4 regions of the Streptomyces sp. NPDC051133 genome follow, and region 1 is predicted to be linked to each of the others. Evidence: riboswitches for the same ligand, from Rfam matches in the RefSeq annotation. Region 1 holds a riboswitch; each other region holds the start of a gene.

Region 1 (3,824 bases):
GATCGTGACGCCTTCGGCGCGCAGGCGCTCCAGTTCGTCTTCCAGGTGGTCGACGGTGAAGGCGAGGATGAGGCCGGCGGCGTGGTCGTCGCGCTGGTCCGCCGGGAGGGTGTCCAGTCCCCGGCGCAGGAAGATGACGTTCATCCCCGCGTCGTCGCGGCCGAGGGACGCGAAGCCGTCGGCGGCCATCTCCTCGCGAAACCCGAAATGTCGCTGCAGGAAGGCACTGGAGGCCTCGACATCCTCGACGTTGAGCGACACGGCACTGGAGGTGATCTTCACTGGTGCTCCCTCGGCTCGATTCTCTGTACGCAGTACAATGTACATTGTACATTGTACGCCGAATCGGTGGGAGAGACTTGCCCCGTGCCGACAGAACGAACGAGCGCGGGCGACCCGGCCCGCACACTGCAACTGCTGTGGCGTGACCTCGCCCCTGCGGGCGGCCGCGGGCCGCGGCGCGGGCTGAGTATCGACACGGTGGTCGAGGCGGCCACCGCCATCGCCGACAACGAGGGCCTGGACGCCGTGACGATGCGCCGCGTGGCGAAGGAACTCGGCGTGGTACCGATGACGCTCTACACCTACGTGCCGGCCAAGGCCGAACTTCTCGACCTCATGCTGGATGCCGCCTACGCCCGCATGCCCCGACCGGACACGGCCGGGCTGTCCTGGCAGCAGCGCGTCACCGCCGTCGCCGACGAGAACAGAGCACTTTTCGAACGCCACCCCTGGGCCGCGGCCGTCTCCACCTCCAGGCCCCCGCTGGGACCGGGACTGATGGGGAAGTACGAGCACGAGCTCTCCGCGTTCGAGGGCCTCGGGCTCAGCGACCTGCAGCTGGACGACTGCCTGAACCACCTGCTCACCTTCGTACAGGCATCAGCCCGCGCCGCCGCCGACGCCCGATCCGCCCGCCACGACAGCGCCATGAGCGCCCAGCAGTGGTGGCAGGTCAACGCCCCGCTGCTCGCCCGGGTCCTCGACGCGAACGCCTACCCGACGGCCGTCCGCGTCGGCACGGCGTCAGGCACCGCACACGGCACCGCCTACGACCCCGACCACACCTACGCGTTCGGCCTGCGCCGCATCCTCGACGCGTTCGCCGTCCTCATCGACCGCAACCGAAACCCCGACACCGCCGGCTGACGCCACACCCGGAGCCGGGGCAGGCCGGCGCCGCGGGCGCCGGGCTCGTGGCGGAGCGTTCGGGGTATCCGTGGGCGTTCGCCCTGACCGCCCTGCCGGGGTCGAGCCGGGTCCTCGCAGCGAAACCGCCGACGCCCTGGTACCGATTCCGAAGTCACGCGGTCACGCGGTGCGACAGATCCTCCCGCCCCGGCCCTGGCCGGAACCGGTCACCGGAACGGGCTATTCTGGCCGGCGTACCTGGACACGGGGTGCCCCCGCACGGGGGCTGAGATCACACCCGTTGAACCTGAACCAGTTAGGACTGGCGGAGGGATGTCGTATGTCGTTGCCGTATGCCCATGAAGAGACGACCGTCGCCGAAGCGCGGGGCGTCTTCGACGGCCGGATGCCGACGGCCCCCGGGGACCTGCGGGTGGAGGCGCGCGGCATCACGCCGGTGCCCGAGGACGCTCGCTACGGCAGCCCCCGGCGGCTGTTCACCGTGTGGTTCGCCCCCAACCTGACCATGACCGGCGTGTTCACCGGCACCGTCGGAGCGGCCCTCGGACTGGACTTCGCCACCGCGCTGCTCGCCGTGGTGCTCGGCACCCTGCTCGGCGCCGTGCCCACGGCCTACCTGGGGACCTGGGGCAGCCAGACCGGGGCGGGCCAGCTGCCGCTGGCGAGGCTGGCCTTCGGACGGGCCGTCGCTCTGCCGGGCGCCCTGCAGTGGCTGTCGTCCATCGCCTGGGACGCGCTGATCGGTCTGTTCGGCGGGGACGCGCTGGCCCAACTGTTCGGCTGGCCGTTCTGGTTGGGTGTCCTGGTGATGCTGGCGGCCCAGGGGGCGCTGGGCGTGATCGGTTACGAGGCGATCCACCGCCTGCAGACGGTGATGACCTTCGCGCTCGCCGCCTCGCTCGTCGCGTTGGCGGTGAAGCTCACGCACGGCACCCAGCCCGCGACGGCCGCGACCGCGCACGGCGCCGACCGGGCGGGCGCGTTCGTGCTGACCTGCACCGTCGCGCTGAGCCTCGCCCTCTCGTGGGCCCCCTACGCCAGCGACTTCAGCCGCTACCTGCCACGGACGGCGTCCCGTCCGCGCATGTTCTGGTACACCCTGCTCGGTGTCGGCGTGTCCTTCGTCGCGGTGCAGGCGCTCGGCCTGTGGGGCGCCGCGCAGTTCACCGACCAGACCGCCCGTGGCGTGGACCGGCTGCTCGGGGGCGGCGCGCTCGGCGCGTTCGGACTCCTCGCCGTCGCTCTCGCGGCGCTGTGCAGCAACGCCATGAACGACTACAGCGGATCGCTGGCGCTGCAGACCGTCGGCGTGCGGCTGCCGCGGCCGGTCGCCGCCGCGCTCGCCGCGGTGCTCGGTTTCCCGCTGGTGCTCTGGATGCACGCCGCCGACACCACCGCCCGCTTCCAGAACGTGCTGCTGTTCGTCGGCTACTGGATCCCGGCGTTCGTCGCGATCGTGATCGTCGACTGGGTGGCCCGCAAGCGGGCGCGCGGCGGCCGCCCCGTCGACCTGACGGCGGAGGAGGCGCAGCCGTGGTGGCCGGCTCCCACGGCCTTCCTCGTCGGTTTCGCCGTAGCGGTGCCGTTCATGAGCACCAGCCTGTATGTGGGCCCGGTCGCGCGGGCCCTGCACGGCGCCGACCTCGCCTACCCGGTGGCGTTCCTCGCGGCGCTGCTCGTCTACACGCCGTTGCGCGTACGGCGCCGCGCCTGACCGCGCCCGCTCCTCGGAGCAGTACTCGATCTCGCTCCCGTCGTCCTCGAAGCCCTGGTCGATCGACTCCCGGCTACGGCGATCAGCCGGGCTCGAGGTGGGCGCCTATCTCGCCGGCGACCTCGGGGTGGGCGAGATACTCCATGATGTTGTGGGCCTTGTCGCGGGCGTTGACGACGGCGACGTCGGTCACTGTGCCCGCCCATTCGTCGGCCAGCGGGCACCCGATGGTGACCGCGTCCGACGGGTACCACGCGTTCAGCCAGTCCGTCACCGTGTCGGGGCGCTTCGGCCCGTCGATGAGCAGCCTCTTGTACACGCTGTCCAGTCCCAGCGGGCTGCCCACCGTGGTGAGGTGGATCGTGCGCATGGTCGGCGAGAGCCGGGTGGTGAGGTCCATGCCGACCACCGTGCCGAGGCTGTGGCTGACGAGGATCACCTCCCCGTCCTGCGGGAACGTCTCCAGGACACCGTCCAGGACGGCGTCCCTGACGCCGTTCCGGTCGTCGAGGTACGCGGCCACGTCCTGGAGGACGAGGGCGATGGTCAGGGCATCGAGGTCGCTCCTGGCGGCCAGCCAGCTCAGCTGCCGGTGGAGGTGCCCGACGACGTCCCCCGGCGCGATCCGCTCGGCGTCCGGCTGCCTCTCCCGCGGGACGTTCCATCGGACGGCGGCCTCACCGATCATCTCCTCGTACACCGCTCGGGCCGTGGGCGACGCGGGAGCCGCTGCCTCCACCGGGGAGAGGCCGGTGGTCCCGGTGGCACGTGCGACGGCCTCCCGTGCCGGGAGCGCCTGCACCAGTCGGTCGCCGTAGTACGGGAACCAGGCATCGGCCGGGTCGATCGGCGGGAGTCCGGCACGGACGAGCCCCTGGTCGAGGCCGGCCGTCCACTCACGGCGCAGGGTTTCCGGGTCCTTGCCCTGCTGGGAGCGCCCGTGCAGGAAGACCAGATG
Region 2 (3,824 bases), on a different contig from region 1:
CACGCCACCCCTGGTGCGGGTCGGCTCAGACGGCGAGCGCCTGGGCCCGGCGCTTCACCTCCGTGCCGCGATTCTCGCTGAGGGCCTGCGCGGGCGTGCCGGGCAGGGTCGGGTCGGGGGTGAAGAGCCATTCGATCATCTCTTCGACCGTGAAGCCGTCGTCCCTCAGGAGCGTCAGGGTGCCGGACAGGCCCTTGACGACCTTGTCCCCGTCGATGAAGGCGGCGGGGACGTGCAGCGCCCGGTTCTCACCGCGGCGTACGGCGATGAGCTGGCCCTCCTTGACCAGCTGCCGCACACGCGTCACCTCGACGCCGAACTGTTCGGCGATGTCGGGGAGGGTGAGCCAGGCGGGGACGAGAGCATCGATCTTTGCGTCAATCTCGGTCACGGCACCAAGGGTAGGCGCTCCGCCGGTTCGGCCGCGATCCGCTCCGCCGGGTGCCGCGACGGGTCGTCGTCCGGCTGCAGCACTGTCGTGGCCGGTCACGCCCCGGCATCGACCTGTCCCTCGCCCCCGGGGACGGCTGTCCTCCGGTGGCGCCGATCAGGTGGCCGTTGCTTCTTTCAGGGGCCGTCCCGGATCCGCCAGCGCCTCCGGGTCCATGCCGCGGCCCGATTCGATCAGGCGGCGGCCCTGGGCCAGGTCGCGCGGGCGGCCCACCGCCAGGAGGGCCGCCAGGCGGCCCTCACGGAGCCAGCAGACCGTCCAGGCGGGGCCGGACGGGTCACCGCGCCACACCGTGCGGTCGGCCGCGGCGTGGTGACCGGCGTACTGCACGAACCGGCCGAACTGCTCCGACCAGAAGTACGGCACCGGGTCGTAGGCGGCCGGGGTCTCGCCGAGGATGTTCGCGGCGACCGTGCGCGGCCCCTGCAGGGCGTTGTCCCAGTGGTGGACGAGCAGCCGCTCGCCGTAGCGGGCCGAGGGGAAGGAGGCGCAGTCGCCGACGGCGTACACGTCGGGCACGTTGGTGCGCAGGTGGGCGTCGGCGAGGACCTCGTGGTGCGGGCCCAGCTCGATGCCGGAACCGGCCAGCCAGGCGGTGGCGGGGCGGGCGCCGATGCCGACGACGACCGCGCCCGCGGGCAGCCGGGTGCCGTCGTCGAGCACGACCGCGCCGGGCTCGACGCGCTCCACGCGCGCGTGGGTGCGCAGCTCGGCGCCGGCGTCGGCGTACCAGCCGGCCATGGGGGCGGCGACCTCGGCGGGCAGGGCGCCGGCGAGCGGCCGGTCGGTGGCCTCCACGACGGTCACCGCGCAGCCGGCCTCGCGCGCGGCGGTGGCGAACTCGGCGCCGATCCAGCCGGCGCCGACGACCACGATGTCGTGCTGCCGGGCGAGCACCGGCCGCAGCCGCTCGGCGTCGTCCAGGGTGCGCAGCAGGTGCACCCCGGGGACGCCCTCGGTGCCGGGCAGCGTGATCGGCTCGGCGCCGGTGGCCAGGACCAGGACGTCGTACGGCACCGGACCCGCCTCGGTGTCCAGTTCGTGCGCGGCGGGGCGCAGGCCCAGCACCTCGCAGCCGAGCCGCAGCTCGACGCCGAGCGACTCGAAGTCGACCTCGAAGGCGGAGTCCTCGGCCTTGCCGAGCAGGACGGCCTTCGACAGCGGCGGCCGGTCGTACGGCTGGTGCGGCTCGGCGCCGATGATGGTGACGGTGCCCGTGAAGCCCTGTTCCCGCAGGGCGACCGCGGTCTGCACCCCGGCCATGCCCGCGCCGACGACGACCGCGCGCCGCGCCTGTGACGTGCCCTGTTCCGCTGTCTGCTCGCTCACCTGATCACCATAGACACGTGACGGACTGTCAGTCAGGGGGCGTGCTCGGTGACCTGTTCCACAACGCTCGTCCCGCTACCGGGCCGCGACTCCCACTGCCAGTCCTCCTCGAGTCGCACGCGACCGTCGGGCAGTTCGACGACCGTCGACACGCAGTGCCCGGAGGCCGTCGTGCCGTCGGTCCGCAACTGCACGTACCGGAAGTCGAGCCGGTCCCCCGCGCGCGTGCCGATCAGATGGCCGCGCACGACGTCGCCGCCCGCGTACCCGGCCCAGATCTCGCCGTCCTTCTCGTGGTACGCGAACCGGGTTCCGGTACCCACCTGACCTGGGGCTTGGTCCGCCACGGGGGCGAGGATCAGTCCGTCGAGCGAACGGGGCACGGCGAGGGGCTCCCTTACGGGCGGCGAGCGGGGCGGGCTAGGGTGGCCACCGTACAAGCACTCGCGGGAGCCCGGACGCACCGGGCTGAGAGGGAGGCTGGCGGCCTCCGACCGTACGAACCTGATCCGGGTCATGCCGGCGAAGGGAGGGGCTGACGCCCATGTCGTCACGCACGTCCGACGTCCTCGTCGTCGGGGGCGGAATCATCGGTCTGGTCACGGCCTGGCGCGCCGCGCAGCGCGGGCTCGCCACGGCCGTCGTGGACCCCGAGCCCGGGGGCGGGGCCGCACGGGTCGCGGCGGGGATGCTGGCCGCGGTCTCCGAACTGCACTACGGCGAGGAGCGGCTGCTCGCCCTGAACCTGGAGTCCGCCCGCCGCTATCCGGACTTCGCGGCCGAGCTGACCGAACTGACCGGGCACGACCTCGGCTACCGCCGCAGCGGCACCCTCGCGGTCGCGCTCGACGCCGACGACCGTGCCCACCTGCGGGAACTGCACGCCCTCCAGCAGCGCTGCGGGCTCGACGCCGAGTGGCTGTCGGGGCGGGAGTGCCGGCGCCTGGAGCCGATGCTGGCGCCCGGGGTGCGCGGTGGGCTGCGGGTCGACGGCGACCACCAGATCGACCCGCGCCGGCTGGCGGCGGCCCTGGTGGCCGCGTGCGAGCGGACCGGAGTGGTGTTCCACCGGGCGTGGGCCGAGCGGCTGGACGTGGTGGCGGGCCGGGCCGCCGGGGTCACCACCGCGGACGGCACCGGGCTGCGCGCCGGGCAGGTGGTGCTCGCGGCCGGCAGCCTGAGCGGACGGCTGGCGGGCGTGCCCGAGGCCCTGGTGCCGCCGGTGCGGCCGGTCAAGGGGCAGGTGCTGCGGCTGACGGTGCCCGAACGGTTCGCGCCGTTCCTGAGCCGGACGGTGCGGGCCGTGGTCCGCGGCGGCCAGGTCTACCTGGTGCCCCGGGAGAACGGCGAACTGGTCGTCGGCGCCACCAGCGAGGAGCTGGGCTGGGACACGACGGTCACCGCGGGCGGCGTGTACGAGCTGCTGCGCGACGCCCATGAGCTGGTGCCGGGCATCACCGAGCTGCCGCTCACCGAGACCCGGGCCGGGCTGCGCCCCGGCTCCCCCGACAACGCGCCGCTCCTCGGCCCGTCCGGCCTGGCCGGGTTGCTGCTGGCCACCGGGCACTACCGCAACGGGGTGCTGCTCACGCCCGTCACCGGGGACGTCATGGCGCAGGTGCTGGCCGGCGGTGCGCTGCCGGAGGAGGCCCGCCCGTTCACCCCGCAGCGCTTCGGCGCCGTACTCCTGGAGCAGTCCGCATGAGCATGTCCGTCACCATCTCGATCTCCGTCAACGGGGAGCGCCGGGAGATCGCCCCGGGCACCCCTCTCGACTCGCTCGTGACGACCCTCACCCCGGCGCCCTCCGGGGTGGCCGCGGCCGTCAACGAGACCGTCGTCCCGCGCGCGCAGTGGGCCTCCACCGCGCTCGCGGAGGGTGATCGCGTCGAAGTCCTCACCGCCGTTCAAGGAGGCTGAGCCATGGCCGACGATTCCCTGGTGCTGGGGGGTACGACCTACTCGTCCCGGCTGATCATGGGCACGGGCGGCGCGCCCAGCCTGGAGGTGCTGGAGCGGGCGCTGCTCGCCTCCGGTACGGAGC
Region 3 (3,824 bases), on a different contig from region 1:
CACGCCGACCGGGAGACGCGGACCGCTTACGCCCGGGCCTCAGTCCGCGATCGGCAGGTAGACGCGGTTGCCCGCCTCGGCGAACTCCTTCGACTTCTGAGCCATGCCCGCCTCGATGTCGGACCGGCTACCGCCGTGCTCGCGGCGGATGTCCTGCGAGATCTTCATGCTGCAGAACTTGGGACCGCACATGGAGCAGAAGTGGGCCGTCTTGGCCGGCTCCGCCGGGAGCGTCTCGTCGTGGAACTCGCGTGCCGTGTCCGGGTCGAGGGCGAGGTTGAACTGGTCCTCCCACCGGAACTCGAAGCGGGCGTCGGACAGCGCGTCGTCCCACTCCTGGGCACCGGGGTGTCCCTTGGCGAGGTCGGCCGCGTGCGCCGCGATCTTGTAGGTGATGACGCCGGTCTTGACGTCGTCCCGGTTGGGCAGGCCCAGGTGCTCCTTGGGCGTGACGTAGCAGAGCATCGCCGTGCCCCACCAGGCGATCATCGCCGCACCGATACCGGAGGTGATGTGGTCGTACGCCGGCGCGATGTCCGTGGTCAGCGGGCCGAGCGTATAGAACGGAGCTTCATCGCAGATCTCCTGCTGAAGGTCGATGTTCTCCTTGATCTTGTGCATCGGGACGTGCCCCGGGCCCTCGATCATGGTCTGTACGTTGAAACGCTTGGCGATGCGGTTGAGTTCCCCGAGCGTCCTCAACTCCGCGAACTGTGCCTCGTCGTTGGCGTCCGCGATCGAACCGGGCCTGAGGCCGTCACCGAGCGAGTAGGTGACGTCGTAGGCGGCGAGGATCTCGCAGAGCTCCTCGAAGTTCTCGTACAGGAACGATTCCTTGTGGTGCGCCAGGCACCATGCGGCCATGATCGAGCCGCCGCGCGAGACGATGCCGGTCTTGCGGTTGGCGGTGAGCGGCACGTACGGCAGCCGGACGCCCGCGTGGACGGTCATGTAGTCCACGCCCTGCTCGGCCTGCTCGATGACGGTGTCCCTGTAGATGTCCCAGGTCAGTTCCTCGGCCTTGCCGTCGACCTTCTCCAGGGCCTGGTAGAGCGGCACCGTGCCGATGGGGACGGGGGAGTTCCGCAGCACCCACTCACGGGTCGTGTGGATGTTACGGCCGGTGGAGAGGTCCATGACCGTGTCCGCGCCCCAGCGGGTCGCCCAGGTCATCTTCTCCACCTCCTCCTCGATGGAGGAAGTCACCGCCGAGTTGCCGATGTTGGCGTTGACCTTCACCAGGAAGCGCTTGCCGATGATCATCGGCTCGATCTCCGGGTGGTTGACGTTGGCCGGCAGCACGGCACGGCCCGCCGCGATCTCGTCGCGGACCACCTCGGGGGAAACGTCCTCCCGGACGGCCACGTACTCCATCTCGGGTGTGATCTCACCTCGGCGGGCGTACGTGAGCTGCGTCACCGCCTGGCCGTCACGGCCCCGGCGCGGCTGACGCGGCCGCCCGGGGAAGACCGCGTCCAGGTTGCGCAGGCCGCCGCGCGGCGAGGTGTGCTTGATTCCGTCGTCCTCGGGACGGACGGGACGGCCCGCGTACTCCTCGGTGTCGCCGCGGGCGATGATCCAGTTCTCCCGCAGCGGCGGAAGACCCCTGCGGACGTCGGTGTCGACGAGAGGATCGGTGTACGGGCCCGACGTGTCGTACAGCGTGACCGACTGCCCGTTGGTGAGGTGCACCTGACGGACCGGCACGCGCAGGTCGGGGCGCGAGCCCTCGACATACGCCTTGTGCCAGCCGATGGACTTCCCGGCCTCCTGGGACATCTCGTCCTGAACAGAGGCAGGCGTGCGTGCGTCCTTGTTGGTCATCAGACCTACTCCCTACGCCGGCATTACCCGGTAACAGGTTCGGCGGTCGACGCAGCGGCTTCCGTCGGTCGATGTTTTTGCGTGGAACCGCGTGGGTTCCACGTGAAACATCGCGTCTACGGAGGTCAGCGCCCTCTCAGCCCGGTGCTCCGAGCTCCCGCGTGTGCAAAGGTGCCTCCACGCTAGCGTCATGTGCGGCGCGGTGAACAGTGGGCCCTCTGCCGTTGTTGCGATGATCTGGTGGTGACCAGGATGGAGCAGTACCCGTACCAGTCTCCCGAGCCGCGCCTTCGGGACGGCTCGGAACGGGGCGAAACCCACGGGCAGACGCACGGGCATCCGCACGGGCACAGCCACAGCCACAGCCACAGCCACAGCCACAGCCATGGGCCCGCAACGCCCGTCTCACGGCACCTCCGCAAGGTCATCGCCGCCATCCTGGTCCCGTTCACCGTGGCGGTGGTGGCCGGTCTGGTGGTGCTGTGGCCCGGTGGAGCGCCGCCCCACAAGCGCACCGGCGTCGGCTTCGACCGGCAGACGCAGCAAGCCACGGTCACTCGGGTGGTGGAGGTGAGCTGCGCGTCGGTGAACGCCTCCGGTGGCACCTCGACCGGTGACGCCTCCACCGCCGCGGGCGGGTCGGCCGGGCGGCAAGCCGGCGGCACCTGCAGGAAGGCGACCGTCCGGGTCGACACCGGCGGGGACCAGGGCCGTACGTTCACCGAGATCGTGCAGCCCGACCAGTCCCGGCAGCTGCACCAGGGCGAGAAGGTCGTGGTCGCCTACGAGCCCTCGGCGCCGAAGGACCTCCAGTACGCGGTGACCGACGTGAACCGGAAGTTCCCGATGGCGCTGCTCGCCGGGATCTTCGCGGTCGCCGTCGTCGTGGTGGGCAGGATGAGGGGTGTCATGGCACTCGTGGCACTGGCCGTGAGCTTCCTGGTTCTGACGCTGTTCATCCTGCCGGCGATCCTGCAGGGCTCGAACCCGCTTCTCGTGGCGGTGGTCGGATCGAGCGCCATCATGCTGATCGCGCTGTACATGTGCCACGGCCTGTCGGCCCGCACGTCGGTGGCGGTGCTCGGCACGCTGATCTCGCTGTCTCTGATCGGTCTGCTCGGCTCCCAGTTCATCGGCTGGGCCGCGCTGACCGGCAACACGGACGACAACACCGGGCTGATCCATGGCCTGTATCCGTCGATCGACATGAGCGGTCTGCTGCTGGCCGGCGTCATCATCGGTTCGCTCGGCGTCCTGGACGACGTGACCGTGACGCAGACGTCGGCCGTCTGGGAGCTGCACGAGGCCAATCCGGCGATGGGCCGGCGCGGTCTGTACCGGGCAGGCATCCGTATCGGCCGCGACCACATCGCGTCGGTGGTGAACACCCTCGTCCTCGCCTACGCCGGTGCCGCGCTGCCGTTGCTGCTGCTGTTCTCGATCGCGCAGAGCAGCGTGGGGACCGTTGCCAACAGCGAACTGGTGGCCGAGGAGATCGTGCGCACCCTGGTGGGCTCGATCGGCCTGGTCGCCTCGGTCCCGGTCACCACACTGCTCGCCGCACTGGTGGTGTCGGCCGACCGGCCCGGCCCGCAGGCCGTGGCGGCCGCCGGAGCCCCGCCGGTTCCGGCGCGGGGCGGCCGGGGCCGCCGCCGGAAGCGCTGAGCCGGGCGGGGCCGGCCTCCCGCGGAGACTGTGAAGAAGCGTTCCTGCACAGTTCCACACCGCACTCCGGAGCGCCTCGCGACGCGACCCCGCCGTAACGCTTCAGCCGGCGCTCTGTTCCTCCGCCAGGATACGGTCCAGGGCCTCCTCCAGATGGGCGTCGAAGTCGACCAGAGCGCCCTCCTGACCGAGCGGCACCAGCTTGTCCGTACGGTCCAGGAACGCCACGAGCGGCGGCGTCGAGGAGCGGAACAGGGCATGGTCGCCACCGACCTGAAGCCGGATCAGCACCTCACCCAGCACCTCGGAATCGGCGGGAGCGATGTGCACGTCCC
Region 4 (3,824 bases), on a different contig from region 1:
TCCGCGATTTTCGACCGTGGTGGTGGTGCAGAAGCCGTCGGTTTCGCCGACCTGGATTTTGTCGTTCTCGTCGAAGAGGATCGAGCGGACCACGGTCCGATCGCCCTGGGCGGCGGGGCCGCCGGGGTTGACGGGGAAGCGCGACTGCTGCGCGAGATGGCCGATGAGTGTGATGACCTTGTCTCCGCCCTTGGCGTGGGCGGAGTCGGTGTTCGTCGCGGCGGACGCGACAGGGGTGCAGGCGAGAAGGGTGACCAGGGCAGTGGCCGTGCCGAGACAGGCTGCTCTGATGGGGCGCATCGTGTGGCTCCTGAGGTTGATGCTCGTGGATGGTCAGGTGCCGCATTCATAACCTCGGCGGTGCCGCCGCCCGGAACGTCCCGGCGCGACCCACCGTCAGATCCGACCAGTCGGACCAACCCGGGACGAGAGACGGCCCGGACGACCGCGTACTACGAAGATCACGATCTACAGCCGGAGTACTAAGCCCTTGATCGCTCGCGATGTCATGATCCGGCGATGGATGAGTACGCGTGGCCCACGGGCCCCGAAGCGCCGGCTGCGGACACGGTGCTGGAAAGCTGGCCGGCAACCGTCGCGGCACTGCCCGTGGGGACCCACATCACCGGGGAAGTCATCGGTCGGCAGCCCTTCGGCGTCTTCCTGCGTATGGATGGCGTGCCGAACGCCATAGCGCTGGCCGAGATCACGTCCATGCCGCAGGGGATGGACCTCCCGGCCCTCGGGGCCATCGTCAGTGGTGAGGTCTTCTGGCACGCCGACAATCACCAGGTCAGGGTCCGCCTCGACGAGTGGCGGGCAGCCGACGAGTGATCGTCGTCGGGCCGTGCCTGGGCCGTCGCTGGGCCGTCCGAGGCCGCTCAGCAGTGACCGGTGACGCCTACTGACGACAGTCGTAGCATGCGGCAGCCGCAGGTCACCGAATTTGATCTGCGACACTGGTAACGCCATGCCTAAGCCCGGAGAACTCACTTTCGTCGCCCCGCGCGGAGCTCAGAAGCCGCCGCGGCATCTCGCCGATCTCTCGCCCGCCGAGCGCAAGGACGCCGTCGCCGAGGCCGGGGAGAAGCCGTTCCGTGCCAAGCAGCTCTCGCAGCACTACTTCGCGCGGTACGCGCACGACCCGGAGGAGTGGACCGACATCCCCGCCGGGTCGCGCGGCAGGCTGCAGGAAGCGCTGTTCCCGGAGCTGATGACCGTCGTACGGCATCTGTCCACCGACCAGGGCACCACCCGCAAGACGCTGTGGCGGCTGTTCGACGGGACCCTCGTGGAGTCCGTGCTGATGCGGTACCCGGACCGGGTCACCATGTGCATCAGCTCACAGGCCGGATGCGGCATGAACTGCCCGTTCTGTGCCACCGGGCAGGCCGGGCTGGACCGGAACCTGTCCACCGCCGAGATCGTCCACCAGATCGTCGACGGGATGCGGGCGCTCAGGGACGGAGAGGTGCCCGGCGGGCCCGCGCGGCTGTCCAACATCGTCTTCATGGGGATGGGCGAGCCGCTCGCCAACTACAAGCGGGTCGTCGGTGCGATCCGCGCGCTCACCGATCCCACGCCGGACGGGCTGGGCCTGTCGCAGCGCGGGATCACCGTGTCCACCGTCGGGCTCGTGCCGGCCATCCACCGGTTCGCCGACGAGGGCTTCAAGTGCCGGCTCGCGATCTCCCTGCACGCCCCCGACGACGAGCTGCGCGACACCCTCGTCCCCGTGAACACGCGGTGGAAGGTGCGCGAGGTGCTGGACGCCGGGTTCGAGTACGTCGAGAAGAGCGGGCGGCGGCTGTCGATCGAGTACGCGCTGATCCGCGACATCAATGACCAGGCGTGGCGAGGCGACCGGCTCGGGCGGCTGCTCAAGGGCAAGCCCGTGCACGTCAATCTCATCCCGCTGAACCCGACGCCGGGTTCGAAGTGGACCGCCTCGCGGCCCGAGGACGAGAAGGCGTTCGTGGAGGCCATCGCGGCCCATGGAGTGCCGGTCACCGTCCGGGACACCCGTGGTCAGGAGATCGACGGAGCCTGCGGTCAGCTCGCCGCCACCGAGCGGTAATCTGGCCGGGTCCACACATCTTCATATTCCGACAGGGGAGCGCCACAGCGCTGAGAGTGCGGCGGACAGGGCCGCAGACCCTCTGAACCTCGCCCAGGTCATTCTGGGTAGGAAGTTCGGTCATCACTCAAGCTGTTGCGCCCTGCCCGGCCTGCCGTACGGAAAGGCCGGGCAGGGCCGCGTCTCTTCCTGGCCAACCCCCAGGAGGACAACCAGTGCAGAACAAGACCTTCGTGGCCGTGGCGGTCGGGCTCGGCCTGATGGGCCTGTCCGCGTGCGGTTCCGGCGAGGGCACGTCGTCCGCGGACTCCCGGACCGTGACCCTGGTCAGCCACGACTCGTGGGCCGTCTCCAAGAACGTGCTGCGGGACTTCGAGAAGCGGTCCGGGTACAAGGTGCGGGTCCTCAACGACGGCGATGCCGGCCAGGCCGTCAACAAGGCCATCCTGACCAAGGACAACCCGCAGGGCGACGTCTTCTTCGGCGTCGACAACACCCTGCTCTCCCGCGCCCTCGACAACGGGCTGTTCGAGCCGTACACGGCCAAGGGCCTCGACAAGGTCGGCGCCCCCTACCAGCTGGACAAGGACAAGCACCGGGTCACGCCCGTCGACTACGGCGACATCTGCGTCAACTACGACAAGGCCTGGTTCGGCAAGCACCGGCTGACCCCGCCGCAGTCCTTCGCCGACCTGGTGAAGCCGCAGTACAAGAACCTCCTCGTCACCGAGAACGCGGCCACCTCCTCGCCCGGCCTCGGCTTCCTGCTCGGCAGCGCCGCGCAGTTCGGGAACGACGGCTGGCAGGACTACTGGAAGAAGCTCAAGGCCAACGGCGTCAAGGTGGTCGACGGCTGGGAGCAGGCCTATTCCCAGGAGTTCTCCGGCTCCACCGGGGGCAAGAAGGCCGGCGGCGACCGCCCGCTCGTGGTGTCGTACGCCTCCTCGCCGCCCGCCGAGGTGATCTACGCCGAGAAGCGGCCCGCCACCGCCCCGACCGGCATCGCCACCGGCACCTGCTTCCGGCAGATCGAGTTCGCCGGGGTGCTCGCCCACGCGAAGAACCCCAAGGGCGCCGAGGCGTTCGTCGACTTCCTGGTCTCCAAGGAGTTCCAGGAGGACATGCCGCTGAAGATGTACGTCTACCCGGTGGTGCAGGGCGCCGCGGTGCCCGCCGAGTTCACCGAGTTCGGTCCGGCCGCCCGGCACCCCGAGACCATGGCGCCCGGCAGGATCGCCGCCAACCGTGACCAGTGGGTCAAGTCGTGGACCTCGCTCGTACTGAAGTAGCCCCTCGCGCCCCGCGCGAGGGCAGCCGCACGGGGAACGCGGCGCGGCTCGGGCTCATGGCCCTGCCCGTCGCGTTCTTCGCGCTGTTCTTCGCCTGGCCGGTCGCCGCGATCGTCACGCGCGGGCTGAAGGCCGACGGCGTCTGGCGGTTCGGGCGGATCGTGGACGTGGTCACGCAGCCGGACATCCGGCACGTGCTGTGGTTCACCACCTGGCAGGCGCTCGCCTCCACCGCGCTGACCCTGGTGCTCGCGCTGCCCGCCGCCTACGTGTTCGCCCGCCTCGACTTCCCGGGCAAGCAGCTGCTGCGGGCCGTGGTCACCGTGCCGTTCGTGCTGCCGACCGTCGTCGTGGGCAGCGCCTTCCTGGCGCTGGTCGGGCACGGCGGGCTGCTGGACCGGCTGTGGGGCGTACGGCTGGACACCACCGTGTGGGCGATCCTGACGGCCCACGTCTTC

The links. A riboswitch is a leader RNA that binds a small molecule or an ion and turns the genes downstream of it on or off. The one in region 1 is predicted to bind thiamine pyrophosphate.
Region 2: another riboswitch for thiamine pyrophosphate. It lies ahead of thiO (glycine oxidase ThiO); the one in region 1 lies ahead of AB0N17_RS04430 (cytosine permease).
Region 3: another riboswitch for thiamine pyrophosphate. It lies ahead of thiC (phosphomethylpyrimidine synthase ThiC); the one in region 1 lies ahead of AB0N17_RS04430 (cytosine permease).
Region 4: another riboswitch for thiamine pyrophosphate. It lies ahead of AB0N17_RS16930 (thiamine ABC transporter substrate-binding protein); the one in region 1 lies ahead of AB0N17_RS04430 (cytosine permease).

The regions. Positions count from the first base shown of each region.
Region 1 covers NZ_JBFBBK010000003.1:14,439-18,262, forward strand. Annotated here, with positions in the region: gene AB0N17_RS04420 (VOC family protein) at 1-282, opposite strand, end outside; gene AB0N17_RS04425 (TetR/AcrR family transcriptional regulator) at 367-1,149, shown strand; TPP riboswitch at 1,387-1,482, shown strand; gene AB0N17_RS04430 (cytosine permease) at 1,472-2,866, shown strand; gene AB0N17_RS04435 (serine protease) at 2,949-3,824, opposite strand, start outside.
Region 2 covers NZ_JBFBBK010000045.1:38,669-42,492, forward strand. Annotated here, with positions in the region: gene AB0N17_RS34275 (Rv2175c family DNA-binding protein) at 26-391, opposite strand; gene AB0N17_RS34280 (FAD-dependent oxidoreductase) at 548-1,780, opposite strand; gene AB0N17_RS34285 (hypothetical protein) at 1,813-2,163, opposite strand; TPP riboswitch at 2,217-2,328, shown strand; gene thiO (glycine oxidase ThiO) at 2,325-3,485, shown strand; gene thiS (sulfur carrier protein ThiS) at 3,500-3,700, shown strand; gene AB0N17_RS34300 (thiazole synthase) at 3,704-3,824, shown strand, end outside.
Region 3 covers NZ_JBFBBK010000005.1:78,497-82,320, forward strand. Annotated here, with positions in the region: gene thiC (phosphomethylpyrimidine synthase ThiC) at 40-1,824, opposite strand; TPP riboswitch at 1,817-1,995, opposite strand; gene AB0N17_RS07965 (YibE/F family protein) at 2,077-3,489, shown strand; gene AB0N17_RS07970 (SsgA family sporulation/cell division regulator) at 3,592-3,824, opposite strand, start outside.
Region 4 covers NZ_JBFBBK010000014.1:126,319-130,142, forward strand. Annotated here, with positions in the region: gene AB0N17_RS16915 (hypothetical protein) at 1-300, opposite strand, end outside; gene AB0N17_RS16920 (hypothetical protein) at 520-834, shown strand; gene rlmN (23S rRNA (adenine(2503)-C(2))-methyltransferase RlmN) at 971-2,077, shown strand; TPP riboswitch at 2,101-2,209, shown strand; gene AB0N17_RS16930 (thiamine ABC transporter substrate-binding protein) at 2,293-3,366, shown strand; gene AB0N17_RS16935 (iron ABC transporter permease) at 3,423-3,824, shown strand, end outside.